Regions from separate parts of the Rhodoferax sp. LS1R11 genome, predicted to be linked through region 2. Evidence: riboswitches for the same ligand, from Rfam matches in the RefSeq annotation. Region 2 holds a riboswitch; the other holds the start of a gene.
The links. Region 2 has a riboswitch for glycine ahead of AC097N_RS11705 (D-amino acid dehydrogenase). Riboswitches for the same ligand answer to the same signal wherever they lie in the genome.
Positions count from the first base shown of each region.

Region 1 (14,373 bases), on a different contig from region 2:
GGCGACGCCTCCAACACGGCCGGGCGGCCCCGGACCGAAGCCGAGGTCAAGGAGGAGCAACTGCGGGCCTCCATCATGTTGGAGCAACTGATTGATGAACTCACCCCTTGGGCCGCGGCAGCTGTAGCCATTTATCTCCTGGGGTATGGCATCAAGCTATTGCGGGCCCACAAACGCGCCAAAGCGGCGCGCCGACGTTCGCGCAACAGCAGGCGCAGTCGTCACAAACGACTTTCACCTCAACCCGCCGAAGACACTCAGGCTCAAGCCCTGTCATCTGATACGGCGGAAGCGGGGAATAACGACACCACGGTTGAAGGCACACGGCCATAACAGGCCACCCTCACACCTGGCCACCCACCACGTCATTGGCGGTGCGAAACGCCTCCACGGCAGCGGGCACGCCGCAATACACCGTGGCATGCAGCAGCACTTCCTGAATTTCAGCGGCGGTGGCGCCATTGTTCAATGCCCCGCGCACATGGCCCTTCAGTTCGTTTTGCTTGCCCAGCGCCGTGAGCATGGCCACGGTGATCAGGCTGCGGGTTTTCAGGTCAAGGCCCGGGCGCTGCCATACATCGCCCCAGGCGGCACGGGTAATGTGGTCCTGAATCGGTTGGGTGAAAGGCGTGGCGTTGGCAAACGCGGTGGCCACAAAGTCTTCGCCCATCACCTGCTTGCGCATGGCCAGACCCTGGTCATAGGCCGATGCGTCGGAAGTAACGATAAGTGGGTTTGTGTTGGCAGCAGTCATACGGTCTCCAGTGAAGGTGCCATGTTAGCGGCGACAGCCTGTATTCTTCCATCCCTATTGACCACATCAAAGGATTCACCATGCCCCGCTACCCTGCCCCCGAACTCAAAGACCTGCCCGACGACATTCGCGCCAAAGTGCTGGAGGTGCAGGAAAAAGCCGGGTTTGTGCCCCATGTATTTCTGGCGCTGGCCCGCCGTCCGGCCGAGTGGCGGGCCTTTTTTGCCTACCACGATGCCTTGATGCTCAAGAAAGACTCGGGCCTGAGCAAGGGTGACCGCGAGATGATCGTCACCACCACCAGCGCGGCCAACAAGTGCCTGTACTGCGTGGTGGCGCACGGTGCGATTCTGCGCATCTACGAGAAAAAGCCGCTGGTCGCTGACCAGGTGGCGGTGAACTACCGCAAGGCGGACATCACACCGCGCCAAAGTGCCATGCTGGACTTTGCGATGAAAGTATGCCTCAAATCCGACGAGATCATTGAGGCCGACTTTGCCGCCCTGCAAGCCCACGGTTTCACCGACGAAGACGCCTGGGACATTGCCGCCATCACCGCGTTCTTTGGCCTCTCCAACCGCATGGCCTCGTTCAGCAACATGATGCCCAACCCCGAGTTTTATACGATGGGGCGGGCACCGAAGGTCAAATAAGCCTCAGCTGAGCAGCCCCTGCAACGGGCATTCGATCTTCATGGTTTTTTCCTCAATAGACGAGTGGGCGCGCTGACGCGCCGTGAAACCGGCCAAGCCCAGGGCTGCTGTGGCGATGCAAATACTTCCATCACCAGCAAGGGCGCGCCACCGCGGGTGAAAACAGAACGGCGCGCAGGCAAGGCCCCCAAGGCCAAGGCCCCGCCCCCCGCCTGCTGCCAGCCGTGGGCCACCTGGTGCCGCCAACGGCTGGAGGGCTTCAGCCCGGTAAACGCCAGCGGCGAGCGTGAGATGCCCTGGCGTGTGAACAGCACATCGGCCAAGGGCCGCAGACCCAGCCCGCGAATCGCACGCCAAGGCCCGTGCGAGGCGGCATACGGCGTCACGCTGCGGGCAAACACCACAGCCAGACCATCAACCCGCAGCACCACCTCACGCACATAACCGGCCTGGACCTGGGGCAACCCAAGCGCACGCGACTCATCCGGGGAAAGTGCCTGACGCCCCTGAGCGAGCAACTGAACGCTGAAAACCTGACCCGCTGCAGCCAGGCGCGCACTGAGCGAGCCGTTCGCGCCCACCCAGGCCCGTGCTGGGCCACGGCAAGGGTTTTGGGTCGTCCAGCCCATCAGCGATGCGCCCGGATGGAGGCCAGAATGCCCAGCGTGAACAGCACCGCCGCCACCCCTTGTGACGGGCTCGGCCAGGTGCCGTCCCACACAAAAGAATAAAAAAGCGCAAAGAGTGTCTCGCTGACAATCAATTGACCACACAGGCTGACACTCAGTCGTTGACTGGCCACGTTCCACAAAATGCTAGCCAGCCAGGCTGAGCCCACGCCAGTTGCTATACAAACAATAGCTAACTCCGCACGGTTATCAAGGGCCAGAAGCTCTTTTGCATCAGAACCCGCCAGCAACCACAGTATCAGGGCCCCCACGCCGGTGGCGATGCCGATCCAGTTGGTCCATTCGGCGGCACTGACCTCGGGATGCCGCTTGAGCCAGGCCGCATTCAGAATAGCAAAGGCAGTCCAGCACATCATGGCCACCGTGGCCAGCAGCACGCCCCACCAGAACTGCGAGCCACCATGCCCCGGCGCGACGTCCCCCGCCGGGATGGCATTCATCATGAGCACCAGACCCGCTGACGTCAGTACCAGCCCGGGCAACAAGGAGGACCATTTCAAACCCACCGGCTTGCCCAGCAACATGACCCAAAGCGGAATGGTGCCAATGATGAGCGTGGGCACCTCGGTCCCCGCGCGGTGAATGGCCAGGGCCAGCAGCAGGTAGTAACCGGTTGCACCCACCAGGCTCAAGCCCAGGGCCGTCAAGGCCTGGGGCACCGTGGGCCACTGGTGTGAGCGCCAAGTGACGGCCATCATCAGCGCCGCGACGGCGCCATAACTCACAAACCGGCCAGCCGTCAGGTCAACCGATGACAAACCCGGCGTCACGCGCGGCACCACAAAAACGAGACCCCACAAGGCGCCAGCCGCCAAACCGGCCGCGATCCCCCTCAGCATCCAAACCCAATCAGCACGGCGTCCAGGTCCTTGCGCTTGTCCATCCGGCGACTCGCCAGCACCACGACAGCACCGGCGCGTGCCAATGTTCTGGCAAACTCGGCACCCCAACCGCTGGATGCGCCGGTCACAAAAGCCAGGCGGCCCGAAGGATCGATGCTGTAAACCATAAGAGAATCTCCACTGAACAGGTATTGACCCCTCAGGGCCATCGGGTCACCGAATAAAATCCGCAGAACAATTGACATTGCCCTTGGCGCATGGTGTGACGACCAGGCACCGCCCTATTATCAAGCGACCCCCTCAAACGAGACACACGATGACAAACCAGGAAATCTTGACCCAGTTCGGCCCCCGTGAAGCGATGGAATACGACGTGGTCGTGGTCGGCGGCGGCCCCGGTGGCCTGGCCACGGCCATCCGCCTCAAGCAGTTGGCCGCTGAAAAAGGAACCGACCTCTCGATCGTGGTGCTCGAAAAAGGCTCCGAGCCCGGCGCCCACATCTTGTCGGGCGCCATCATGGACCCCAAGGCCCTGACCGAACTGATTCCCGACTGGAAACAACGCGGTGCGCCGCTGAACCAACCGGTGACCGACGACGCCTATGTTTTCCTGGGTGAGAAATCGGGTTTTCGTGTGCCCAACATGGTGCTGCCGCCCTTCGCGCACAACCACGGCAACTACATCATCAGCCTGGGTGCGGTGACCCAATGGCTGGCCGAGCAGGCGGAAGCGCTGGGCGTTGAAATCTTCCCCGGCTTCACCGCCGCTGAAGTGCTCTACAACGACGACGGTTCCGTCAAAGGCGTCGCCACCGGCAACATGGGTGTGGGCAAAGACGGCGAACCGATGGAGAGCTTCCAGCTGGGTATGGAGCTGCTGGGCAAGTACACCGTTTTTGCCGAAGGCGCACGCGGTCACCTGGGCAAGCAACTGATTGCCAGGTACAAACTGGACGAAGGGCGTGACCCGCAAAGCTTTGGCCTCGGCATCAAAGAGTTGTGGGAGATTGACCCCAGCCGCCACAAGCCTGGCTTTGTGATGCACACCGCCGGCTGGCCCATGGAAAGCGACACCTACGGCGGCGCCTTTCTGTACCACATGGAAGGCAACAAGGTTGCCGTGGGCTTTGTCACCGGCTTGGGCTACAGCAACCCGTACCTGAGCCCGTTTGAAGAATTCCAGCGCTGGAAGACCCACCCCAACGTGCGCTACTACTTCGAGAACGACAAAGGCGAAGTCACAGCCAAGCGCCTGTCCTATGGCGCACGCGCCATCAATGCCAGTGGCATCAATGCCCTGCCCAAGACCGTATTCCCCGGTGGCTGCCTGATCGGCTGCAATGCGGGTTACCTGAACGTGGGACGCATCAAAGGCAGCCACGCTGCCATCAAGACCGGCATGCTGGCCGCTGAAGCGGCCTATGACGCCGTGGTCGCAGGACGCCAGCACGACGAACTGAGTGCCTACCCCGAAGCGTTCGAGAAGAGCTGGCTGCACACCGAGCTCAACAAAGACCGCAACTTCAAAAACTGGTTCAAGCACGGCCTGACCGTGGGCACCCTCATGAACGGGTTTGAGCAATTCGTCCTGCGCGGCAACATCCCCTGGACGATTCGCCGCGACAAGCCGGACCACGCCTACCTGAAGCCCGCAGCCGAGTGCAAACCCATCATTTATCCCAAGCCGGACGGCAAACTCACCTTTGACCGCCTCTCCAGCGTGTTCATCAGCAACACCAACCATGAAGAACAGCAGCCTTCGCATTTGACGCTGAAAGATGCATCGGTTCCCGTGTCGATCAACCTAGCCAAATATGCCGGCCCGGAAGCCCGCTACTGCCCGGCGGGCGTGTACGAGTTCGTGAAGAACGACGACAACACGGACCGCCTGCAGATCAACGCGCAGAACTGTGTGCACTGCAAGACCTGCGACATCAAGGACCCGACGCAGAACATTGTGTGGGTGACGCCGGAGGGCGGCGGGGGGCCGAATTACGCGGGGATGTGACGCGAGATTACTGGTAAATAAAACGGGGCCATTTGGCCCCGTTTTGTTTTCTGTTTGATGGATTTCCAAGACATTCTGGAATGTCTATGTAGAGCGACTCATACAGTTTCGCCTCTTAAAATTTGTGTGTCACACATCACTTTTAATTTATATGCGATTCGAAGGTATTGTCAAATCCTGGAACGAAGACCGTGCATTCGGCTTCATCGAAACCGCCCAAGGCGGACAGGAAATATTTCTACACACCACAGCCCTCCCGGCTCGTGCGGGTCGTCCCTCGTTGAATCAACGCGTGACATTTGAGGTTGAACTCAACCGCGAAGGCAAAAAGCGCGCAAAGAATGTTCAACTTCAAAGTGCGAGTCAGGCCATTCGACCTCGCGTCCGAAATAGAACGGCCGAATGGGGCGGTGCTACGCTATTTGCCGTTCCGGCCTTCATGGCTTTCTATTTGGTTTTGGCTGTTTTCTGGCCAATACCGCGTATGGTCGCGACCGCGTATCTGCTCCTCAGTGTCGCTTGCTTTATTGCATACGCCGCCGACAAGTCAGCCGCGGCAACAGGCCGATGGCGAACGAAAGAGAGTTCGCTGTTGATGCTGGGCCTTATCGGAGGTTGGCCCGGTGGAATCATTGCGCAACAGTTTTTGCGTCACAAATCCACCAAGGCATCGTTTCGCTCGGCATTTTGGGGCACTGTTTTACTCAATGTCATGGGATTCGCTGCCTTAAGCTCACCATGGTTGGGTGGCTGGTTGCTATTGAAGTAAGTCCGAGCGAACAAGAGAGCCTGTCTTACCCCCTCCGCCCACCTCGTTTAGAATCCCATCCGGTCAGGAGAGAGTTTTCCCCGAGAAGACCGCCGAAGGCGCAGGACCGCTGATTGCAGCAGTCTGAACGCTCAGGCAAAAGGACTGACCAACGTTGAATGGCCGAAGGGCCTTTGACGAAACCCCACTGGAGAGAGGTTGCTTGCCCACACATGGCCAGCAGCCCACCGAAGGAGCAACCCGCAGTCTGCGCACCTTTTGCCTGGCAACAGGTGCACGCAGGCCCGGCGAATCTCTCAGGTAAAGCGGACAGCGGGGGCAGCACTTGGCGTACGCAGCTTGCGGGCGCCGAGTTTTTGACTTGCCCTCCGAGAAACCGCCATGTCCCAGACCTCCGCGCCCCCTGCTTCCGCCCTGTTGACCACACCCCTCAACGCCTTGCACCTGGAGCTGGGCGCCCGCATGGTGCCGTTTGCCGGTTACGCCATGCCGGTGCAATACCCCAGCGGCCTGATGGCCGAACACCACCACACGCGCACTGCCGCCGGTCTGTTTGACGTCTCCCACATGGGCCAGTTGCGTCTGGTCGGGCCCGACGCTGCAGCCGCCCTGGAAAGCCTGATGCCCGTGGACGTGATCGACCTGGCGGTGGGCAAGCAGCGCTATGGTCTGCTGCTCAATGAGGACGGCGGCATCATCGACGACCTGATGTTCTTCAACCGGGGCAACAACGAGATTTTTGTCATCGTCAACGGCGCCTGCAAGGTGGGTGACATCGCCCACATTCAGGCCCACATCGGCACGCGCTGCCAGGTCATTCCGATGCCGGAGATGGCGCTGCTGGCGCTGCAAGGCCCGCAGGCGGTAACAGCCCTCTCGCGCCTGGCGCCCGGCGTGGAGAAGCTGGTGTTCATGACCGGAGGCAACTTCGCGGTAGACACCGGCACGCAGAAATTTGACGTATTTTTGACGCGCAGCGGCTACACCGGCGAAGACGGGTTTGAGATTTCCGTCCACAACGACCACGCCGACGCGCTGGCCCGCGCCCTGCTGGCACAAGCCGAAGTCAAACCGGTGGGTCTGGGTGCCCGCAACTCGTTGCGCCTGGAGGCGGGTCTGTGCCTGTACGGCAATGACATCGACACCACCACCACCCCCGTGGAAGCCAGCCTGAACTGGGCCATGCAGAAGATGCGCCGCACCGGTGGCGCCCGCGCAGGCGGCTTCCCGGGCGCTACAAAAATACTAGCAGCTCTCGTAGATAGTACGGGGGCTACAGGCCTAAAAGGCACTAAAAAGCGTGTGGGCCTGATGGCACTGGAGCGCATTCCTGTGCGCGACCACACCGAGCTGCAAGACACCCAAGGCAACAAGATTGGCGAAGTCACCAGCGGCCTGCTGGGGCCCACCATCGACAAGCCGGTGGCCATGGGCTACGTGGCGTCCGAGTTCGCCGTGCCGGGTGTGAAAATCAACGCCATCGTGCGTGGCAAACCGGTGCCCATGGAAGTGGTCGCCATGCCGTTTGTACCCACACGGTATTACCGCGGTTAAGTTTTAAATTTCTTTGACATCTCATTTTTGGAGAACCCCATGACGATCAAGTACACCCCCGACCACGAATGGCTCAAGATTGATGGCGACACCGCCACCGTGGGCATCACCCACCACGCGCAAGACGCCCTCGGCGATGTGGTGTTTGTGGACCTGCCCGAAGTGGGCGCCACCTTTGCCGCCAAGGACATCGCCGGTGTGGTGGAGTCGGTGAAAGCTGCGGCCGACGTGTACATGCCCGTGACCGGTGAAATCACCGAGGTGAACGAGGCCCTGCGCGCCGACCCGGCCCTGGCCAACTCCGACCCGCTGGGCGCGGGCTGGTTCTTCAAGGTCAAACTGGCCAACCCCGCCGAGCTGGACGCCCTGATGGACGAAACCGGCTACACCAGTTTTTCTGCCAACGCCTGATTTAGGAAATTTTCATGTTGATGCAATCCGCCAAACCCTTGAGCGAGCTGGAAAACGCTTCTGAATTTTTGGCCCGCCACATTGGCGTGGACGAAGCCGATGAGGTCTTGATGCTGCAGGTCGTGGGGTCAAGCTCACGGCGCGAGCTGATTGACGGCATCGTGCCGCGCTCGATTGCGCGCCACAGCCAGATGGCCATTCCTGCGGCCATCACCGAGGCCGCAGCGCTGGCCGAACTGAAGGCGATTGCATCGAAGAACAAAATTTTCAAAAACTACATCGGCCAGGGCTATTACGACACCCACACGCCCGGCGTGATTCTGCGCAACATTCTGGAAAACCCGGCCTGGTACACCGCTTACACGCCCTACCAGGCCGAGATCAGCCAGGGCCGCATGGAGGCGTTGGTGAACTTCCAGACCATGATCACCGACCTGACCGGCATGCCCATGGCCAATGCCTCGATGCTGGACGAAGCCACGGCCGCCGCCGAAGCCATGACGCTGGCCAAGCGCAGCGTCAAGAGCAAAAGCAAGACCTTCATCGTGGCCGGCGACTGCCATCCGCAAACGATTGAGGTCATTCAGACCCGCGCCGCGCCCTTGGGCATTGAAGTACTCATCGCTATGTCGGGCCCCGAGTGGAATGACCTGCTGGCCAACCGCGATTACTTTGCGGTGCTGGCGCAATACCCGTCCACCAGCGGGCGAGTTGACGACCTGCGTGCTGATGTGGCAACGGTCCACGCCAAACAGGCCGCTTTCATCGTGGCCGCCGACCTGCTGGCGCTTACCCTGCTGGTGCCGCCCGGCGAGTGGAATGCCGACATCGTAGTGGGCACCACCCAGCGCTTTGGCATGCCCCTGTGCAACGGCGGCCCACACGCCGCTTACCTGGCGTGCCGTGATGAATTCAAACGCTCCATGCCCGGCCGTCTGGTGGGTGTGAGCGTGGACTCGCATGGCAACCCCACTTACCGGCTGGCGCTGCAAACGCGCGAACAACACATTCGCCGCGAGAAGGCCACCTCCAACATCTGCACCGCACAGGTGTTGCCCGCCGTCGTGGCCAGCATGTACGCGGTCTACCACGGCCCGCAGGGTCTGAAGCGCATCGCCCAGCGCGTGGCCGCCTTCACCGCCATCCTGGCCCGCGGCCTGACACAAATGGGCTGCACGCTGAGCCACACCAGTGCTTTTGACACGCTCACGGTCAAAACCGGAGATGCTACTAATTCAATAGCTGCCCGCGCACAGGCGGCGGGGGCTAACCTGCGTATTTACTTCAAAGAGTACCTCTGTATCTCGCTGGACGAGACCACCACGCGTGCCGACATCGAGCAGGTTTGGAGCTTTTTCGCCAAAGACTGCCAGGCCCTGCCTGAAGTGGCCGCTTTCGACAAAGGCATTGAGTCGCTGATCCCCACCGGGTTGCGCCGCACCAGCAGCTATTTGACGCACCCGGTGTTCAACACACACCACAGCGAAACCGGCATGTTGCGCTACATCCGCCGCCTGAGCGACAAAGACCTGGCACTGGACCGCAGCATGATTCCGCTGGGCAGCTGCACCATGAAGCTCAACGCCACCAGCGAGATGATTCCCATCACCTGGCCCGAGTTCGCCAACATCCACCCGTTTGCGCCGCACGACCAGTTGCAAGGCTACAAAGAACTTGATGAACAGCTGCGCGCCTGGCTGTGCCAGGCCACCGGTTACGCGGGCATCAGCCTGCAGCCCAACGCCGGTTCGCAAGGCGAATATGCCGGTTTGCTGGTGATCAAGGCCTTTCATGAAGCCCATGGCCAGGGCCATCGCCATATCTGCCTGATTCCCGCCAGCGCGCACGGCACCAACCCGGCCAGCGCCCACATGGCAGGCCTCGACGTGGTGGTGACCGCCTGCGACGCGCAGGGCAATGTGGACATGGCGGACCTGCAAGCCAAATGCGAGCAGTACAGCAAACATCTGGCGGCAGTGATGATCACCTACCCCAGCACGCACGGCGTGTTCGAAACCAGCGTGAAAGAACTCTGCGCGATGGTGCACGCCCACGGTGGCCGCGTTTACGTGGACGGCGCCAACATGAACGCGCTGGTCGGCGTGGCCGCCCCCGGCGAGTTTGGCGGTGACGTGAGCCACCTGAACCTGCACAAGACCTTCTGCATTCCGCACGGCGGCGGCGGTCCCGGTGTGGGCCCTGTGTGTGTGGTGGCTGACCTCGTGCCCTACCTGCCAGGCCACGTGACCGGCGGCCTGCCCAGCAAGGGCGTTGGCGCCATCTCTGCCGCGCCTTTGGGCAACGCGGCGGTGCTGCCGATCAGCTGGATGTATTGCCGCATGATGGGCCCTGAAGGCCTGCAAGCCGCCACCGAGGTGGCGATTTTGAGCGCCAACTACATCAGCGCCCGCCTGAAAGACCACTACCCCACGCTGTACGCCAGCGCCAACGGCCATGTGGCACACGAGTGCATTCTGGACCTGCGCCCCTTGAAGGAAAGCAGTGGCGGCGCCAACGGCATCTCGGCCGAAGACGTGGCCAAGCGGTTGATGGACTATGGTTTTCACGCCCCCACGCTGAGCTTCCCGGTGGCCGGCACCTTGATGGTCGAACCGACCGAGAGCGAAACCCTGGACGAGCTGGACCGCTTCATCAACGCCATGATTGCCATCCGCGAAGAGATTGCCAAGGTCGAGCGTGGCGAGTGGCCGCAAGACAACAACCCGCTCAAGCACGCACCACACACGGCCGCGTCCCTGATGGGTGCCGAGTGGGACCACCCCTACTCCCGCGAGGTGGGCGGCTTTCCGCTGGCCACCCTCAAGCAGGTCAAGTACTGGCCCCCCGTAGGCCGGGTGGACAACGTCTATGGCGACCGCAACCTGTTCTGCTCGTGCGTTCCTTTGACGGAATACGCAACGAGTTAAAGCAGGACCTCAGGACGGCACTTCAGGAGAACACCCGTGGCAGTCTCTGTTTTTGACCTGTTCAAGATTGGCATTGGCCCCAGCAGCTCGCACACCGTGGGCCCCATGCGCGCGGCACGACAGTTTGTGGCGCGGTTGCAGCACAGCGGCTTGCTGGCGCAAACGGCCACGGTGCGCTGCTGGTTGCACGGCTCACTGGGCGCCACCGGCAAGGGCCACGCCAGCGATGTGGCGGTGCTGCTGGGCCTGTCAGGCCATGAGCCCGACACGGTGGAGGTAGACCACATCCCCGCACTGCTGGCGCAGGTGCGCAGCAGCCAGCAACTTGCATTGGCAGGCTCGCACCGCATTGCCTTCCATGAGAAAGACGACCTGCTTTTCATGCGGGCACCGCTCCCCTTTCATGCCAACGGCATGCGCTTTGTAGCGCTGGACGCCGCGGGCCAGGAGCTGGAACAGCGGGTGTATTACTCGGTGGGCGGCGGCTTCATCGTGAGTGACGAAGTGGCGGCCGACGGCACGCGCCAAAAGGCGATCGCACCTGACGCTACGGTGCTGCCGCTGCCCTACACCAGCGGCGACGCGCTATTGCAGCTCACCGCGCAACACGGTCTGAGCATCGCGCAAATCATGCGGCGCAACGAGCAACATTGGCGCAGCGATGCCGAGATTGACGCAGGCCTGTTGCGCATCTGGCAGGTGATGCAGGACTGCGTCAAACGTGGCTGCGCGACCGACGGCGTGCTGCCTGGCGGCTTCAAGGTCAAACGTCGCGCCAAGCCGCTGTTGCAGGCGCTGACCGCCAACCCCGAGCAAGCCCTGCGTGACCCGTTGCAGGTGATGGACTGGGTGAACCTCTACGCACTGGCGGTGAACGAAGAAAACGCCGCGGGTGGGCGCGTGGTCACCGCCCCCACGAACGGCGCGGCCGGCATCATCCCCGCCGTGTTGCACTACTACACGCGCTTTGTGCCGGGGGCCACGGATGCAGGCGTGATTGACTTCCTGCTCACGGCCGCAGCCATTGGCATCCTTTACAAGGAAAACGCCTCCATCAGCGGCGCCGAGGTGGGGTGCCAGGGCGAGGTGGGCGTGGCCTGCTCCATGGCCGCCGCCGCCTTGTGCGCGGTGATGGGCGGCACACCCGCACAGGTGGAAAATGCCGCCGAGATCGGCATGGAACACCACCTGGGCCTGACCTGCGACCCGGTGGGCGGTCTGGTGCAAATCCCCTGCATCGAGCGCAACGCCATCGCCTCCGTCAAAGCCATCAACGCCGCCCGCATGGCACTGCGCGGCGACGGCAGCCATTTTGTGAGCCTGGACAAAGTCATCAAAACCATGCGCGAGACCGGCGCGGACATGAAGACAAAATACAAAGAGACGGCGCGAGGCGGTTTGGCCGTCAATATTGTGGAGTGCTAGAAACCTGGGCGGTGGGCCAAAGCCGTCTTCAAGCCAGACGCCCCATGCGGTGAGCCAGCTCCACCGCCGAATTCACCCGCAGTTTTTCAAAAATATTGGCACGGTGAAACTCCACCGTGCGCGGCGTGATGCCCATGTGATCGGCGATGTTCTTGTTGTAGTGGCCTTGCAGCAACTGGTCCAGCACCTCACGCTCGCGCACACTGAGTCCGGCCAGGGCCTGCTGAAACAGCAGCCGCTCCTGCGAGTCGGCTTGCAGGGTAAGCGCAGCCTGGCGGGCCGCTTCCACCTTGTCGACCAGCAGGTTGTTTTGAAAGGGCTTCTCCAGAAAGTCCCACGCCCCATGCTTGACCGCGGCCACGGCCATGCCCAGGTCGCCGTGGCCGGTCAGAAACAGGACCGGCCAGGGCCAGGCCATGGCCTTGAGTTGTTCGAAGGTGGCCAAGCCCGACAGCGGCTCCATGCGAATATCGAGCAAAACCACACAGCATTCCCACAGGTCTTTGCCCGTGCGCAGGGACTGCAAAAACACGTCGCCACCGCTCCAGCTGCGCGTGGGCAGTCCGCGCGAATCCAGCAGCCAGGCCAGGCCATCGCGAAAATCAGGGTCGTCGTCGACGAGGTGGACAGTGGGGTTCATGGTTTCACGGGCTCACACAGTCAGGGGCAGCCACATCGTAAATTGTGCACCGTTCAGGTCGGCGCTGTGCTCCACATCGATCCGACCATGGTGTGCTTCCATGATGGAGCGGCAGATCGACAAACCCATGCCCATGCCGCCCGCTTTTTGGCTGGCAAAGGCGTCAAAAATGCGGTGGCGCTGGTCGGGGGGCACGCCCGGGCCGCTGTCTTCCACCCGGATGCCCGCCAGGGTGTCGGTCTGCACCAGACTGACACGCAGGATGGCGGGCGATGGCGCACCAGATCGCTCTGCGCGCGCGGCCCACTCGGTGGCGTTCAGCACCAGGTTGTGCAGGGCGTGTTCGAGCAGCAATTCATCCGCCGGCAAGGTGAGTTCATGCTCGGGCAGACACAGCTCCAGTTTCAGTCCATCCGGCAAAGGCACATGGCCCACCACGCGGGCGACGAACCGGGTGAGCGCCAGCGGCTGGTAGCTCATTTCCTGCCGCCGGGCAAAGGCGTTGACGCGCTGGATCACCCGCCCCGCCTTGTCGGCCAGGCGCTCCATCCGCTCGACCACGGGGGTCACGTCCTCCAGCGCCATGCGCCCATCACGCAGCCGGTTCAACAGGCCATTGGCAAAACTGCTGAGCGCGCCCAGCGGCTGGTTGAGCTCATGGGCCAGGGTGGAGGCCACCTCGCCCACCGCCACCAGACGCCCGGACGCTTCGAGCAGCTCCTGGCGGCGGGCGGCCAGGCGCTCGGTGCGTTTGCGTTCGGTGATGTCCAGCACCGAGCCCATCCACCCGATGACCCGGCCATCGGCCAGTGTCAGGGGGGCGACATGCGCCAGCACATCCAACAGCTGGCCCTGGCTGTGGCGCAACTGCATTTCCACCCCCACTTGTTGCGCCATGGGCTGATTCAGGCTCTGGCGCAGCAACTGAAACTCGTCCCCCTGCTCCGGTGGCCAGTACGGCAGGGCCTCGGTGTGGCCCAGAATTTCTGACGGGCTCAACCCCACCATGCGGCAAAAAGTCTGGTTGGCGTACAGCAGCTGACCCCGGGGGTCCCAGGCACGCAGCCCCAGCGTGATGGAGCGCTCCATGGCCGTGCGCAGTGCCATTTGGGTTTGCAACTGGGATTCGGCCCGCTGTCGCCGCGCCGTGTCCCGCCGCAAAACATAAAGTGCCAGCCCAATGCCCGCCAGGCAAACCAGGGCAATGCCAAAAAACACACGGGGCGCCAGCGCGGGCTGGCTGTTCAGCACCTCGACCCGCAAGGTCACAGGCGCACCGGGCAGGTTGATGGGCGCCACATAAGACGAGGAATCGTCAGGCGCCACCACCGGAGTGTCCGACTCCAGTCGCACGGCATGGTCTTTGAAAAACCACGATGGCACGGCACTGGCCAGCATTCGGTCGAACTCGATCGCCGCCACGTAATCACCCACAAACCGGTCCCGTTCAAAGATAGGCACCGCCAGCCAAAGCGTCTGCCCCAGGGGGCCGGCATACGCCGCGTGCTGCAGGCCCCGGGTGGTCTGCAGCATGGTGGACAGCGCTGGTTCATGGCCGGGGGCTTGCGCGGCAGACTTCAGAAACAAGGGCCAGCTGGCGACCGACGCCACTGCAGACGCCTGGCCTGCCGCCAGCCAGCCATGCTCAACGATCACCCCCGGGTCTCGCCAGAGTTGCCCGCCCGACAGTGCGGGCGGCGT
Region 1 covers NZ_JBWMAW010000004.1:274,233-288,605, forward strand. Annotated here, with positions in the region: gene AC097N_RS07925 (hypothetical protein) at 1-333, shown strand, start outside; gene AC097N_RS07930 (carboxymuconolactone decarboxylase family protein) at 344-754, opposite strand; gene AC097N_RS07935 (peroxidase-related enzyme) at 835-1,407, shown strand; gene AC097N_RS07940 (chorismate--pyruvate lyase family protein) at 1,446-2,036, opposite strand; gene AC097N_RS07945 (DMT family transporter) at 2,036-2,935, opposite strand; partial or broken gene AC097N_RS07950 (SDR family NAD(P)-dependent oxidoreductase) at 2,935-3,105, opposite strand; gene AC097N_RS07955 (electron transfer flavoprotein-ubiquinone oxidoreductase) at 3,255-4,946, shown strand; gene AC097N_RS07960 (DUF1294 domain-containing protein) at 5,098-5,715, shown strand; glycine riboswitch at 5,770-5,872, shown strand; glycine riboswitch at 5,893-6,038, shown strand; gene gcvT (glycine cleavage system aminomethyltransferase GcvT) at 6,097-7,269, shown strand; gene gcvH (glycine cleavage system protein GcvH) at 7,309-7,680, shown strand; gene gcvP (aminomethyl-transferring glycine dehydrogenase) at 7,695-10,607, shown strand; gene AC097N_RS07980 (L-serine ammonia-lyase) at 10,644-12,032, shown strand; gene AC097N_RS07985 (response regulator transcription factor) at 12,061-12,672, opposite strand; gene AC097N_RS07990 (two-component system sensor histidine kinase NtrB) at 12,685-14,373, opposite strand, start outside.
Region 1: another riboswitch for glycine. It lies ahead of gcvT (glycine cleavage system aminomethyltransferase GcvT); the one in region 2 lies ahead of AC097N_RS11705 (D-amino acid dehydrogenase).

Region 2 (14,373 bases):
GATGTTGAACACCCCTTTGAGTTGCGGCTGTTCGTCAAAAAACTGCTGGGGCGGCGCCCACACCACGGCATGGTCGGCGGGCGATGCGCCGGGTTGCCAGAGGTCCACCCGGGCAGCGGGCAAAGCGGCGCGCAGGCCCGCCAGCCACGGATCGGCCTGGGTGTCGGTACAACAAAAAGTGATTTTCATGGGCGCCAAGCGTACACGGACTCTACGGCGCGCATCGCTGTCAAGGCGAGCCTCAGGCCACCAGCTTGAGCAACTCCGCCCCTTCGGTCACCTGGTCACCAGGCGCGTAGAGCAACTCGGCCACCACGCCGTCCATGGGCGCGGCAATGGTGTGCTCCATCTTCATGGCGTCCATCACGGCCAGCGCCTGGCCTTTGGTGACCTTGTCGCCCGCCTTCACGGCAAACGACACCACCTTGCCCGGCATCGGCGCCGTCAGGCGGCCACCTTCGACCTGCGCATCCCCGGCATGGGCGAGCGCATCAATTGCTACTATTTGTGTAGCGCCTTGCGCAGTGAATACATGGGCTACAGCCCCATTGATATAAACATTCACAATCTGGCGCTGTGATCCCAGGCGCACGTCAATCCCCGGGGTCGCCGGGCCAAACGAGAACACCGCCGGTTCTCCCGCCACGTCCAGTTGCAACGCGCCGTCGTGCAGCGTGGTCATTTGCACCACGTGCACCACGCCCTGAAACTCGTAGTCAAACCGGCGGGTGCTGGGTCCGTGTGAGCGCCAGCCATCGCGTCGTGCCCACGGGTCCAGCCACACCACGCGGCTGCCCACCTGGGCTTCTTCCGCCTGTTCCTGCAGCAGCGTGTGGGCAATGGCCCCGGCCACGGCCAGGCTCAAACCGACTTTTTCCTGCTTGAACAGCACGGCCTCTTCCCGCGGAATCAGCCCGGTATCGAGATCGGCCTGCGCAAACGAGCGGCTCTGCACCACATTGCGCAAGAACTGCACGTTGGTGTTGAGCCCCACGATGTGCGTTTGGGCCAGTGCCGTGTCCAGCCTTGAGAGGGCTTGCTCGCGCGTGTCGCCATGCACGATCAGCTTGGCCACCATGGAGTCGTAAAACGGCGAGATCGGATCCCCCTCGCGCACGCCAGAGTCCACGCGCACGCCGCCGCTGTTGCGCGCAAAGGTCACGCAGTCCGGCAAGCCGTACACATGCAGGGTGCCGGTGGCGGGCAAAAAGTTGTTGTCCGGGCTTTCGGCGCAAATGCGCGCCTCGATGGCGTGGCCGGTGATCTTGAGCTGGTCCTGCGCCAACGGGAGCGGCTCGCCCGACGCCACGCGCAGTTGCCACTCCACCAGATCCTGCCCGGTGATGGCCTCGGTCACGGGGTGCTCCACCTGCAGCCGGGTGTTCATCTCCATGAAGAAAAAGATCATCGAGCCATCCGGCTTTTGCTCGACGATGAACTCCACCGTGCCCGCGCCGACGTAGTTGACGGCCCGGGCCGCCGCCACCGCGGCCTCGCCCATCTCTTTGCGAAACGCGGGCGTCATGCCCGGCGCGGGCGCTTCTTCCAGCACCTTCTGATGGCGGCGCTGCACCGAGCAATCGCGCTCAAACAGGTACACGTAGTTGCCCAAGGTGTCGCCAAACACCTGAATCTCGATGTGGCGCGGACGCTGCACATATTTCTCGATCAGCACCGCGTCATCGCCAAAGCTGTTGATGGCCTCGCGCTGGCAACTGGCCAGCGCGGCGGCAAAGTCTTCCGACCGGTCCACCGCCCGCATGCCTTTGCCGCCGCCGCCCGCGCTGGCTTTGATCAGGACCGGATAACCGATGCTGTCGGCCTCGCGCTGCAGCAGTGCCGGGTCCTGGTCCTCCCCGTGGTAACCCGGCACCAGCGGCACGCCCGCCAGGTTCATCAACCGTTTGGACTCGGCCTTGAGCCCCATGGCCTGGATGCTGGACGGCAGCGGGCCGATGAACACCAGACCGGCGTCCGCGCAGGCTTGCGCAAACTCGACGTTTTCGCTCAAGAAACCATACCCGGGATGAACCGCCTGCGCGCCCGTGGCCTGGGCCGCAGCAATGATTTTTTCCCAGCGCAGGTAACTGTCTTTGGGCGCACTGCCGCCAATGTAGACCGCCTCGTCACACACGCTCACGTGTTTGGCGTTGGCATCCGCATCGGAGTACACCGCCACGGTTTTGATGGCCAGGCGCCGGGCCGTGGCTGCCACGCGACAGGCGATCTCGCCCCGGTTGGCAATGAGGATTTTGTTGAACATGTTGTGTCTACCTGAGTTGAGTCAATTGCGTGCCGCCAAACCAAGCCCTGATGCGACGCAGCAGCGCTTTGAAAAACCTCATCAGCACCACCAGCAAGGCGATGCTGATGACCAGAACGATGGCCAGCGCGATGCCAAAAGCAAGCGGATGCTGGGTGGCCAGCCACAGGGCCGCCACGACCAGCCCGTCTTCCAACAGGCTGACCAGAATATTGGAGAACGGCTCGGGCGAGGTGTTGACCGCCGCCCGCGTGCTGACCTTGATGGCGTACGACGTGGCCGCCAGCGAGCCGCCCAGCAGCCCCGCCACCAAGCCCAGGGTGGCGTTGTCCGCCCCAAAAACACCGGCCGCCAACGCGGCACCGCCCGGCACGCGAATGACCGAGTGCACCAGGTCCCACAAGGAATCCAGCCCGGGTATCTTGTCGGCAAAAAACTCGATGAACAGCATGAAACCGCTGCCCAACAGCACGGCCGGGTGCTGCAACACCGACAAGCCCGGCGGCAAGGGCAGCCAGCCCAGCCAACCGGCCAGCCCGGTCATGAACACCACGGCATACAGCCGCAAACCACTGGCCCATCCCAACACGCCAGCCAAGGCCAGCAGTTGGGCCATGTCCAGGCCGTGCGCGCTGCCCTGCGCCGCGCTGGAGAGGGATTGCCAGAATTGAAGCAAGGTGTCCATGATGACGTGCGACAACTCGCCTATTGCGCGACAGGCGTCACAGCCCGCACGCTGGTCAAAGCGGCATTGACAGGCGCTTTCACCCAGACGACGGCACCATTGACGGCGTAAAGCTTGCAAGCTTGTTTGGCCGCTTTTTCACACGACACCAAGACCCGCTCAGTGGGGTCCGTGGGCAAGGTCTGATCCGCCGGTTTCAGACTCCAGGCATGCCCAAAAAAGCCATTCGTCGACACCGCAAATGCGCGGGGCGTTGGTTTGGTCAGCCATTCACGGTAAGCCGCCCGGCCCTTGTCACCCAGGTAGGGGATGGCGTCAACGTCGTCAATATTGGCAAATCCCGAGGCCGTGTAACCGACCGGTGCAGATGGACTGGCCAATGCGAGGGGTAGTGCGGATGCACCGACCACGGCGACTCTCGGCGCGCTTTGGGGGAGCGGCGCATCCGCGGAAATCATGATCGGCGCCGCAGGAGCCGCCAACCGGGCCGGGGCCTTGGTTTTCGACACATTCGCTGCACTGGTCGACCCCATCAACTCACTCACGGTCAACTCGGCGAATTTGTCATAAAGCCAGGTCATGCGCGTGCCATCCTGACCGCCACCCCAACCGCCCAGGCCGTAAGAAGCACTGATCTTGAACGAATGCAGGGTTCGCCCCCGCGCATCCAGAACCTGCACATGCCCATCGATGGAGTCCGTGCCCGCCATGACGCCGAAAAGCACCGCACTGACAGCGGAGCGAACCCGAAATTCATCAATCGTCACATTGACTTTGTACGCGGCGTCTGATTTCAACAAACCGTTGCCGTCCAGACGGCGCTGCAAGTACCCGGCCAACTCCTGTGCATTGAATTGCGGATTGTCGACCTGCAACCGCCGGGCTTGATCGGTCATCACCAGCTCCATCATGCTGTAGCTCGCACCCACCAGTTTGGCATGCCCGTTAGCGCTACCCGCGTCGCGCTGTACGGTACCCGCACATCCACTCAACCCCACAGCAGCCAGCCAAGCCAGCGTGATCAGCAATACCCGCATTGAATTCCCCTTTGAAAAGGACTACATCCTAAACACACCAAACTTCGTTTCCGGGATCGGCGCATTGAGCGATGCACTCAAGCCCAGCGCCAGCACGCGGCGGGTGTCCGCGGGGTCGATCACGCCGTCGTCCCACAGGCGGGCGGTGGCGAAATAGGGGTGGCCTTGCTCTTCGTACTGGCGGCGAATCGGCGCCTTGAAGGCTTCTTCTTCCTCGATGCTCCAGGCGCCTCCCTTGAGCTCAATGCCGTCGCGCTTGACGGTGGCCAGCACGCTGGCCGCCTGCTCGCCGCCCATGACCGAGATGCGGGCGTTGGGCCACATCCACAAGAAACGGGGGCTGAAGGCACGGCCGCACATGCCGTAGTTGCCCGCGCCAAAGCTGCCGCCAATGATGATGGTGAACTTCGGCACTGCTGCGGTGGCCACGGCGGTCACCATCTTGGCGCCGTTGCGCGCAATGCCTTCGTTCTCGTACTTGCGCCCGACCATGAAGCCGGTGATGTTCTGCAAAAAAACCAGCGGAATCTTGCGCTGGCAGCACAGCTCGATGAAGTGCGCACCCTTCAGGGCCGACTCGCTGAACAAAATGCCGTTGTTGGCGATGATGCCCACCGGCATACCCTCAATATGGGCAAAGCCGGTCACCAGCGTGGCGCCATAACGCGGCTTGAACTCGTGGAACTCGGACTCGTCCACGATGCGGGCAATGATCTCGCGCACATCAAACGGTTTGCGAGTGTCGACCGGAATCACGCCGTACAACTCCTCTGCTGCAAATTTAGGAGCAACAGGCGCTTGTACAGCGGGCGCCAGCACCTTCTTTTGGTTCAAATGCGACACTGCTTGCCGCGCCAGCGCCAAGGCGTGCAGGTCGCTCTGCGCCAGGTGATCGGCCACGCCGGACAGGCGCGTGTGCACATCACCACCGCCCAGGTCTTCGGCCGTGACCACCTCCCCCGTGGCGGCCTTCACCAGCGGCGGACCGCCCAGAAAAATCGTGCCCTGGTTCTTGACGATGATGGTCTCATCGCTCATGGCGGGCACGTAGGCACCACCGGCCGTGCAACTGCCCATCACCACGGCAATCTGCGAGATGCCCTCGGCACTCATGGTGGCCTGGTTGAAGAAGATGCGTCCGAAATGGTCGCGGTCCGGAAACACCTCGTCCTGGTTCGGCAAATTGGCACCGCCCGAGTCCACCAGGTAGATACAGGGCAGGCGGTTTTGCTGCGCCACCTCTTGCGCCCGCAAGTGCTTCTTGACCGTGAGCGGGTAGTAAGTGCCGCCTTTGACCGTGGCGTCGTTGCACACAATCATGCAGTCCACGCCGCTCACCCGGCCAATGCCCACAATGACACCCGCGCAGGGCGCGCTGTCGGAGCCATCACGGTCGGGGTACATGCCCATGGCAGCCAACGGCGACAGCTCCAGAAACGGCGTGCCGGGGTCCAGCAGCATCTGCACCCGGTCCCGCGGCAACAGCTTGCCGCGACCGGTGTGCTTGGCGCGGGCGGCGTCGCCGCCACCCAAGGCCACCTTGGCAATCTGGACGTTGAGGTCATCTACCAGCGCCTGCATGGCGGTGGCATTGGCCTGGAAATCGGCAGAGCGGGCGTTGAGTTTGGTATCAAGAACGGACATGGGGTTCTCTCTGAAGTTCAATAACGGCAGCGGGTTGGTGCGCCATTGTGTACCCCGAAGCATAGAAGCGCCAGGGAATTTCCGGATGCCTCACAGGTTGCAAATCGTGCCATATGGAAAGATACTCTGAGCCATGCCAACGTCCACACCTGCCTCCCTCAACACGACCATCCGTGACCCAACGGGCATTGCCGCGACACCCATTGCATTTGTGGGCGCCATTATGGAGGCCTATGCACGTCAGGGAAAAAGCCCTGAACAGGCCCTCGCGCTGGCACAAATCACGCCACCCAGCCTGATGAATCCGGCATCGCGCATCACCGCCGCGCAAATGGAACGCATCTCCGGTGCCGCCATGCAGGAGTTGGACGACGAGGCGCTGGGCTGGTTCAGCCGCCGCCTGCCCTGGGGCAGCTACGGCATGCTGGTGCGCGCCTCCATCAGCGCGCCCACGCTGGGCGTGGCGCTGCAACGCTGGTGCCGCCACCACCGGCTGATTGCCGACGACATCACCTGCCAACTCAGCGTGACCGGCGACCAGGCCAGGCTGGCCATCACCGAGCACCGCGACTTGGGCACCCTGCGCGAGTTTTGCCTGGTCTCGGTGCTGCGCAACGTCCATGGCGTGGCCTGCTGGCTGATTGACTCACGCATCCCGCTGAAAAGCGCGCAGTTTCCGTATGCCGCACCGCCCCACGCCGAGGTGTACGGCGTGCTGTTCTCCAGCCCCACCGCGTTTGACACCTCACCGGCAGGCATCTGCTTCGATGCGCGCTACCTGGCCTTGCCACTGCGGCGCGACGAACACGCGTTGCAGCAGATGCTGCAACGCGCCCTGCCGTTGACCGTGCGCCAGTACCGGCGCGACCGCCTGCTGGTGCAGCGCGTGCGCCAGGCGCTGGTGGCCCACCCGGCGGACACCCACAGCGCCGACGACCTGGCCACCCTGCTGCATGTGTCGCCCCGCACCCTGCACCGCCAGTTGAAAGACGAAGGCGCCTCCCTGCAGGCGCTGAAAGACGACGTGCGCCAGAGCCGTGCGCGCGAGTTGCTGCTGCGTACCGCACGGCCGGTCAAACAAGTGGCGCAGGCGGCGGGGTTTCAGAATGAAAAAAGTTTTATCCGGGCGTTCAAGAGCTGGACAGGAAAGTCTCCGGCGGAGTTCCGGCGCTTGGGTTGAGTCATTTCCCTCCCGCGCCCTAGCACAACTCGCCCACCCGACACTGCACAAATTTTGTGGATAACTTTGTGCAGCAGCCCCGGAACAACCGTGCCAAAGCCTTGTCTGGCGCGGCCTGCAGCACGGTGCCTGCGAAACAGGCAGGGGTCCATGGCGAGGGCAAATGAGTTGAAAAAAAGTTCATGCACATGTTTTGTGGATAACTTTGTGGAGCACCGCAGGGAAAACAAGCCAATTCCCCATCTGGCAGTGCTTTCAACGCAGTGCCTACTAAATAGGCAGCAGGTATAAGTCACAAAACAAGTGCTTTCAAGCTCTATTTACATAACAGAAAGTTCGCTTGAAACCGGGCCCAAGACCTATTTTTTCAAACCAATTTGAAAATACAAAGAAGCTGCCTGGCCCCATGGCGCAGTGATGAAAGCATTTCTTTTCTCATGCACAGCTTCTGTGGATAAGTTTGTGTACCAGCGCCGGGACAACCCGCCAAAGCCTGATCTGGCGCGGGCTGCAACACGGTGCCTGCCAAACAGGCACTCGGTCAAAGAGCGGCCAGCAAGGCAGGCAAGTCACCCATATGGCCGAACAATTGAGCCGCGCCGGCCGCCAACAGCGCAGGCCCATTCGCCGGAATCGGGCAGTACGCCCACACCGTGGCGCCCGCCGCCACGCCGGCCGTGGTGCCCACCGTGGTGTCCTCGATCACCAGGCACTGGTGGCCTGGCGCATTCAGGTGACGCGCGGCGGCCAGGTAGACGTCGGGCGCAGGTTTGGAGCGTGGCATCTCGTGGCCGCTGAACACCCGACCGGTGAAGAACGCCATCAAACCCACCTGGGTCAGCTGCATTTCCACCTTGAACCGGTCCGCCCCCGAGGCGCAGGCAATGCGCTGGCCGGTGTGGCGGTGCGCCGCCTGCACGGCCGCGTCGGCGCCCGCGATGATCTCCAGGCGCTGCGTTAACTCATGGTTGCGGCGGGTGTAAAAGAGCTGCATCCACGCGTCGGTGAGCGGCTGGCCGGTGTGCGCTTCAATCGCCACGCGCTCGTCACGCACCGACTTGCCGACAAAGAAGCGCATGCACTCCGGCGCTGTCATGGCCCAGCCGCGCTCCTCCAGCATGTCACGCAGGACGGCATTGACAATGGGCTCGCTGTCCACCAGCACGCCATCACAGTCAAACAGGATTGCTTCAAATTTCATAGCATGCTCCGCAAGTTCCATATGGGCTACAGCCCGTTTTTGTTAAAAATATTGGACAAATGACTTCAGGGTGCTGGTCGCTCGCCGCCCAGGGACTGCACCAGTGCCTTGAATTCGGGGGACTGCTGCAGGATGTTGCTCCCCGCCTCAATCAGACGGCTCACGTCCGCACCCGGAATGGAGAACGCCGTGGGAATCTGGAGCAGCCCGCGGCGCCCCAGCGGCTCGGGCGCATCCCGCAGGTTGACGTTGACCACATGAATCTGGGCCTCCGGCGCAAACGAATCGGCGCCGTCGGCCGTGGCGCGGCGCAGTTCACGCCGCCACGCTTGAGCGGTGTCGCTCAGCAGACCCAGCGTTTCCTGTGTGGCCCGCGCGCCGGAGCCAAACAGCAGCGCATCCACCACCTGCGAGGTGCGGGGCACGGTGTCGCTGTCATCAATGCGCTCGGACGGGTCGCGCTCGGCATTCACCGCAATGATCACCAGCTTTTCGATGGCGATTTTGGACGAGCGCCGCACGCTGTCGCGGATGCCGCCGTCGGCCAGCGAGCGGTCCAGCAGGCTGCGCAGGCCCAGGTTGTCGGCCAGGCCACCATCCACCAGGTGGATGTAGGGGCGGACTTTGGCATCCAGGTAGGTGCGCTGGTTGTCTTTGAGCAAGCGCACGCGGTAGTCGCTGGTGGACGAACCGGCAACCTCCCGCGGAGGGCTCGGGCAGTTGGCGTTGTGGTTTTTCAGGGTCATCGGGCTCAGCGCGATCGGCACCGCGGACGAAGCGGCCACGGCAAACGACAGCGGCACACTGGCCAGGTCCGAGCAAATCAGCGCAAACTGGTTCCAGGTGAACTCAAAGCTGGAGCCCAGCGACAGGTCGGTGGCCGAAATCAGCAGGCGCGGCTGGCCGGCGCGGGTGCCCAGATCACCGAAGGTCTTGCCTTCATACAGCGCGTCCAGCCGCTGCGCGAGCAGGTTGCTGCGGCCAAACCAGGGCGACGACAGGTCATGCAGGCGGCCAGGGTGCAGCATGTCGTTGATGAGCGTGTTCTGGAAGTTTTGCCGCAGGTAGGCAGACTCGAAAGTCGAGAAGGTCTTCTCGCCAAAAGCCGCGTAGTAGGCCGCAATGATGCTGCCGCCCGAGACGCCACTGATGACGTCCAGCTCGTCGAGCAGCGCAAATTCGCGCTCATGCCAGCGTACCCGCGTCTGGCGCAAGGCATCGAGCACGCCGTAGCCAAACGCCGCAGCACGCGCACCGCCGCCCGACATGGTGACCACCATCACCATCGAGCGCTCGTCGGCCGCCGGGGCATCCGGCGGCGCGGCTGGCAACGCACGCGCCTGCGGCTGCATCGGCAGGTTTTGCCAGGGGTGCAAACTGGAACACGCCCCGAGCAGGGCGACCGCTGCCGCCGCCATGCCGCAGCGCACCGGACGCATCAACACGTCAATTCCCATGGCCCGCCCCGCCTCAGGGTTTGGTTTGGCGCCGGGCCTTTTGGGCTTCAAGCGTTTCGGTGGGGGCGCCCTGTTTGACCCACTCGGCATACCCACCGTCAACGTGCGCCACGTTGGTCATGCCCATGTCCTGCAAGGCTTTGGTCGCCAGAGCGCTGCGCCAGCCCGCGCCGCAGAACAGGATGAACTCTTTGGACTCGTCGGCGAACAAGGGCTTGTGGTACGGCGAGGCCGGGTCCACCCAGAATTCGAGCATGCCGCGCGGCGCATGAAAAGCGCCCACCACGGTGCCCTCGGCCAGTTCACGGATGTCACGGATATCCACGATCTGCGTCCTGGGGTCGTTCAGGCGGGCCTGAACCTCGGGCACCGAATAGGTCGTGACCTGGGCCATGGCCTCATCGACGAGTTGCTGGTAGCCTTTGGTGATGGGCATGGGGTGCTCCTGGTTGTCGCGATGGAAAAAATGGGCTGACCAGCGAGGGCCACCGCCGCAGTGACATAATCCCGTCCATGATATCGGGAGAGTCTTGAAGCAGTCTCCCTGCATACAAGCGCCGAAGGAGCAACCGCCCCGGAATCTCTCAGGCACAAGAACCGGTATCAGTTCAGCAAACACTCTGAAGAGTGACCGGAGCTAGTCTTCCGGTCCACCGCAGGAGCAAGCGCCCACCGTCCACGGACGGGGTGTGAATCTCTCAGGTCCAAAACAGAGGGGGCGACGGTGTCGAATGTCCGACGCCGTCCCAACCCCCGACTCTTTTTTGGATCTTCCTCATGAAAAAAATAGCTGTTATCGGCGGTGGCATCACGGGCATCACCACCGCGTATGCGTTGGCCAGGCGTGGTTTTACGGTCACCCTGTTTGAGAAACACCGCTATGCCGCGATGGAAACCTCATTTGCCAACGGCGGACAACTCTCGGCCTCCAACGCCGAGGTCTGGAACCACTGGTCCACGATTGTCAAAGGCCTCAAGTGGATGCTCACCCATGACGCGCCCCTGCTGGTGAACCCCAAGCCCAGCTGGCACAAGATATCGTGGTTTGCCGAGTTCATTGCCGCCATGCCGCACTACGAGAAAAACACCATCGAGACGGTGCGCCTGTCGATGGCGGCGCGCGATCACCTGTTTGCCTGGGCGGCACAGGAAGGCATCGACTTTGACCACCAACGCGAAGGCATTCTGCACATCTACCGCGACAAGGCCGGCTTTGACCACGCGGGCAAGGTGTCGCAGATGCTGGCCAAAGGCGGCCTGCAACGCCAGGCGGTCACGCCTGCCGAAATGCGCGCCATTGAACCCACACTGGCTGGCGAGTACTACGGTGGCTATTTCACGCCCAGCGACTCCACGGGTGATATTCACAAATTCACCGCCGGGCTGGCCGCTGCGGCAGAGCGGCTGGGTGTGCGCACGCTGTATGGCCAGGACATCCGCTCGGTGCGCAGCGATGGCAAGCAGGTCACCCTGACCACCGGGGACGGCGCCCACGCCGACACGCTGGTGTTTGACGGCGTGGTGGTGTGCGCAGGCACGGCCAGCCGCGCGTTGGCCGCGCAACTGGGCGACCGGGTCAACATCTACCCGGTCAAGGGTTATTCCATCACCGTCAATCTGCTGGACGCGCAAAGCCAGACCTCGGCCCCGATGGTGAGTTTGCTGGACGACGCCACCAAGCTGGTGACCAGCCGCCTGGGGCAGGACCGCCTGCGCGTGGCGGGCACGGCCGAGTTCAACGGCATGAACCGCGACATTCGCGCCGACCGCATTCGCCCGCTGGTGGAATGGGTGCAGCAATGTTTTCCGGGGGTACGCACCGACAGTGTGGTGCCCTGGGCCGGTCTGCGCCCCATGATGCCCAACATGCTGCCGCGCGTGGGGCGGGGCCGTTCGCCCTGTGTGTTTTACAACACCGGCCACGGCCATCTGGGCTGGACACTCTCGGCCATGACGGCCGACATGATTGGCAACCTGGTGGACAACAGCCTGGGCGCCAAGGCACTGCCCGCCTCCCTGCCCGGCCGCACGCCGGTCTCGGCCTGAGTCACCGGCAGGCGGGTCAGGCCAGCGCGCGCTGGATGATGATTTTCTGCACGTCGCTGGTGCCTTCGTAAATCTGGCACACGCGCACGTCGCGGTAAATGCGCTCGACCGGAAAGTCGCTCACGTAGCCGTAGCCGCCCAGCGTCTGGATGGCGACGCTGCAAACCTTCTCGGCTATCTCGCTGGCAAACAGCTTGGCCATGGCGGCTTCTTTGAGGCACGGACGCCCCGCGTCCCGCAGCGCGGCGGCGTGCCAGATGAGCTGGCGCGCCGCTTCCAACTGCGTCGCGCAGTCGGCCAACCTGAAACCGACCGCCTGGTGGTTGAAGATGGCCGTGCCAAAGCTCTGGCGCTCCTTGGCGTAGGCCAGCGCCACCTCAAAGGCGCTGCGCGCCATGCCCACACTTTGCGCGGCAATGCCGATGCGCCCGCCCTCCAAGGCACCCAGCGCGATTCGGTACCCCTCGCCTTCCGCCCCAATCAGGTTTTCGGCGGGGATGCGGCAGTTGTCAAAATTGATCTGCGCGGTGTCGCTGCTGTGCTGGCCGAGCTTGTCTTCCAGCCGCGCCACCACGTAGCCCGGCGCGTGGGTGGGCACCAGAAAAGCACTCATGCCCTTCTTGCCCGCGCCCTTGTCGGTCACGGCAATGACGATGGCTACATCGCCATTTTTGCCGCTGGTGATGAACTGCTTGACGCCGTTGATGACGTATTCGTCACCGTCCTTGACCGCCGTGGTGCGCAGGCTGGAGGCATCGGAGCCCACATGCGGCTCGGTCAGGCAGAAGGCGCCCAGCATCTGGCCCTGGGCCAGCGGGGTCAGCCACTGCTTCTTCTGCGCTGCGTTGCCATAACGCATCAGGATGGCGTTGACCGGGCAGTTGGTCACGCTGATGGCGGTACTGGTGCCGCCGTCACCGGCGGCGATTTCCTCCAGCACCAGGGCCACCGTCAGGTAGTCCATGTTGGCGCCACCGAACTCCTCGGGCACGCAAATGCCGTAGGCGCCCAACTGGGCCAGGCCCTGGTGGGCCGCCTTGGGAAAATGATGTTCCTTGTCCCACTTCGCGGCGTTCGGCCACAACTCCGCTTGGGCAAAATCGCGCACGGCGTCGCGGATCATTTCCTGGTCTGGGGTCAGCAACATGGGTCAGGCCCGAGGGCATCCGTTCAAAATTTATAAGAAATCGGGCGCTAGCCCAGATACAACGTGCGCTAGCAGCTATCTAATTTATAGCATTTCCAGCGCCACAGCCGTGCCTTCGCCCCCGCCAATGCACAGGGTGGCGACGCCTTTTTTGAGGCCACGGGCCTGCAGCGCGTACATCAGGGTGACCATGATGCGGGCGCCGGACGCGCCAATCGGGTGGCCCAGCGCGCAGGCGCCGCCGTTCACGTTCACGATGTCATGGCTCAGGTTCAGGTCATGCATCAGCGCCATCGGCACCACGGCAAAGGCTTCGTTGACTTCCCACAGGTCCACATCTTTCACGGCCCAACCGGCTTTGGCCAGTGCCTTGTTCACGGCGCCCACTGGCGCGGTGGCGAACCAGTTGGGTTCTTGCGCGTGCACGGCGTGGCTCACGATTTTGGCCAGCGGCTTGAGCCCCAACCTGGCAGCGGTGGACGCGCGCATCATCACCAGCGCGGCCGCGCCGTCGCTGATGCTGGAGCTGCTGGCGGCGGTGATCGTCCCGTCTTTTTTGAACGCGGGCTTGAGGGTCGGGATTTTTTCCAGCTTGACCTTGCCGGGCGCCTCATCGGTGGCAATCACCGTGTCACCGGCACGGCCCTTGACCGTCACGGGTGTGATTTCAGCCGCAAACGCACCTGATGTCGTCGCGGCTTGTGCCCGCTTCACGCTGGTGATGGCGAAGTTGTCTTGGGCTTCACGGGTGAAGCCGTACTTGGCGGCGCAGTCTTCGCCAAAGGTGCCCATGGAACGGCCCGCCTCGTAGGCGTCTTCCAGGCCGTCGAGCATCATGTGGTCGAACATGCGGTCGTGGCCAATGCGGTAGCCGCCACGGGCTTTTTGCAGCAGGTAGGGCGCGTTGGTCATGCTCTCCATGCCCCCAGCCACCACCACGTCGGCACTGCCCGCGACGAGCATGTCATGCCCGAACATGGCCGCGCGCATGCCGGAGCCGCACATCTTGGACAGCGTCACCGCGCCCGCGCTGATGAGCAAGCCGCCCTTGAACCCGGCTTGGCGCGCGGGCGCCTGGCCCTGACCGGCCATCAGGCAGTTGCCGAACAGCACTTCATTCACCGAATCAGGCGCAATACCGGCGCGTTCCACCGCGGCCTGGATGGCGACGCCACCGAGGTCATGCGCCGCAAGGCTTGAAAAATCGCCCTGAAAACTTCCCATGGGGGTGCGCGCGGCACCCACGATCACGATCGGGTCAGACATACCAAACTCCTTGAAGAATAAAAAAGCTGAATAGTTTTAAATCGGGTCAAGTCAACGCGGCTTGATCCCGCACAAACGAAAACCGTCTTTCGCGGTCATACGGAAACACGTCAATCACGTCGCCCGCCTGGATGCGGTCTTTGTGCCCCTGCCAGAAGCTCGCCTCCAGCAGGTCGGCGTGGTGCTTCATGAACACCTGGCGCACGGCCGGGTTGCCCAGCAAAAACGGGCCAAAGGTTTCGGGGAACACATCGCGCGGGCCCACGCTGTACCAGACCTCGCCCGACATCTCGTCTTCTTCGTTTCGGGGCGCGGGCACCTTGCGGAATTTGCAGTCGGTGATGTATTCAATCTCGTCGTAGTCATAGAACACCACCTTGCCGTGGCGCGTGATGCCAAAGTTTTTCCAGAGCATGTCGCCGGGAAAGATGTTGGCTGCCACCAGGT
Region 2 covers NZ_JBWMAW010000008.1:143,563-157,935, forward strand. Annotated here, with positions in the region: gene AC097N_RS11660 (2-hydroxyacid dehydrogenase) at 1-189, opposite strand, end outside; gene AC097N_RS11665 (ATP-binding protein) at 242-2,263, opposite strand; gene AC097N_RS11670 (DUF4126 domain-containing protein) at 2,271-2,948, opposite strand; gene AC097N_RS11675 (DUF4410 domain-containing protein) at 2,969-3,985, opposite strand; gene AC097N_RS11680 (carboxyl transferase domain-containing protein) at 4,007-5,629, opposite strand; gene AC097N_RS11685 (AraC family transcriptional regulator ligand-binding domain-containing protein) at 5,763-6,809, shown strand; gene AC097N_RS11690 (HAD family hydrolase) at 7,351-8,010, opposite strand; gene AC097N_RS11695 (patatin-like phospholipase family protein) at 8,076-9,467, opposite strand; gene AC097N_RS11700 (rhodanese-like domain-containing protein) at 9,481-9,903, opposite strand; glycine riboswitch at 9,978-10,077, shown strand; glycine riboswitch at 10,078-10,190, shown strand; gene AC097N_RS11705 (D-amino acid dehydrogenase) at 10,245-11,513, shown strand; gene AC097N_RS11710 (acyl-CoA dehydrogenase family protein) at 11,530-12,660, opposite strand; gene AC097N_RS11715 (acetyl-CoA C-acyltransferase) at 12,745-13,926, opposite strand; gene aceK (bifunctional isocitrate dehydrogenase kinase/phosphatase) at 13,973-14,373, opposite strand, start outside.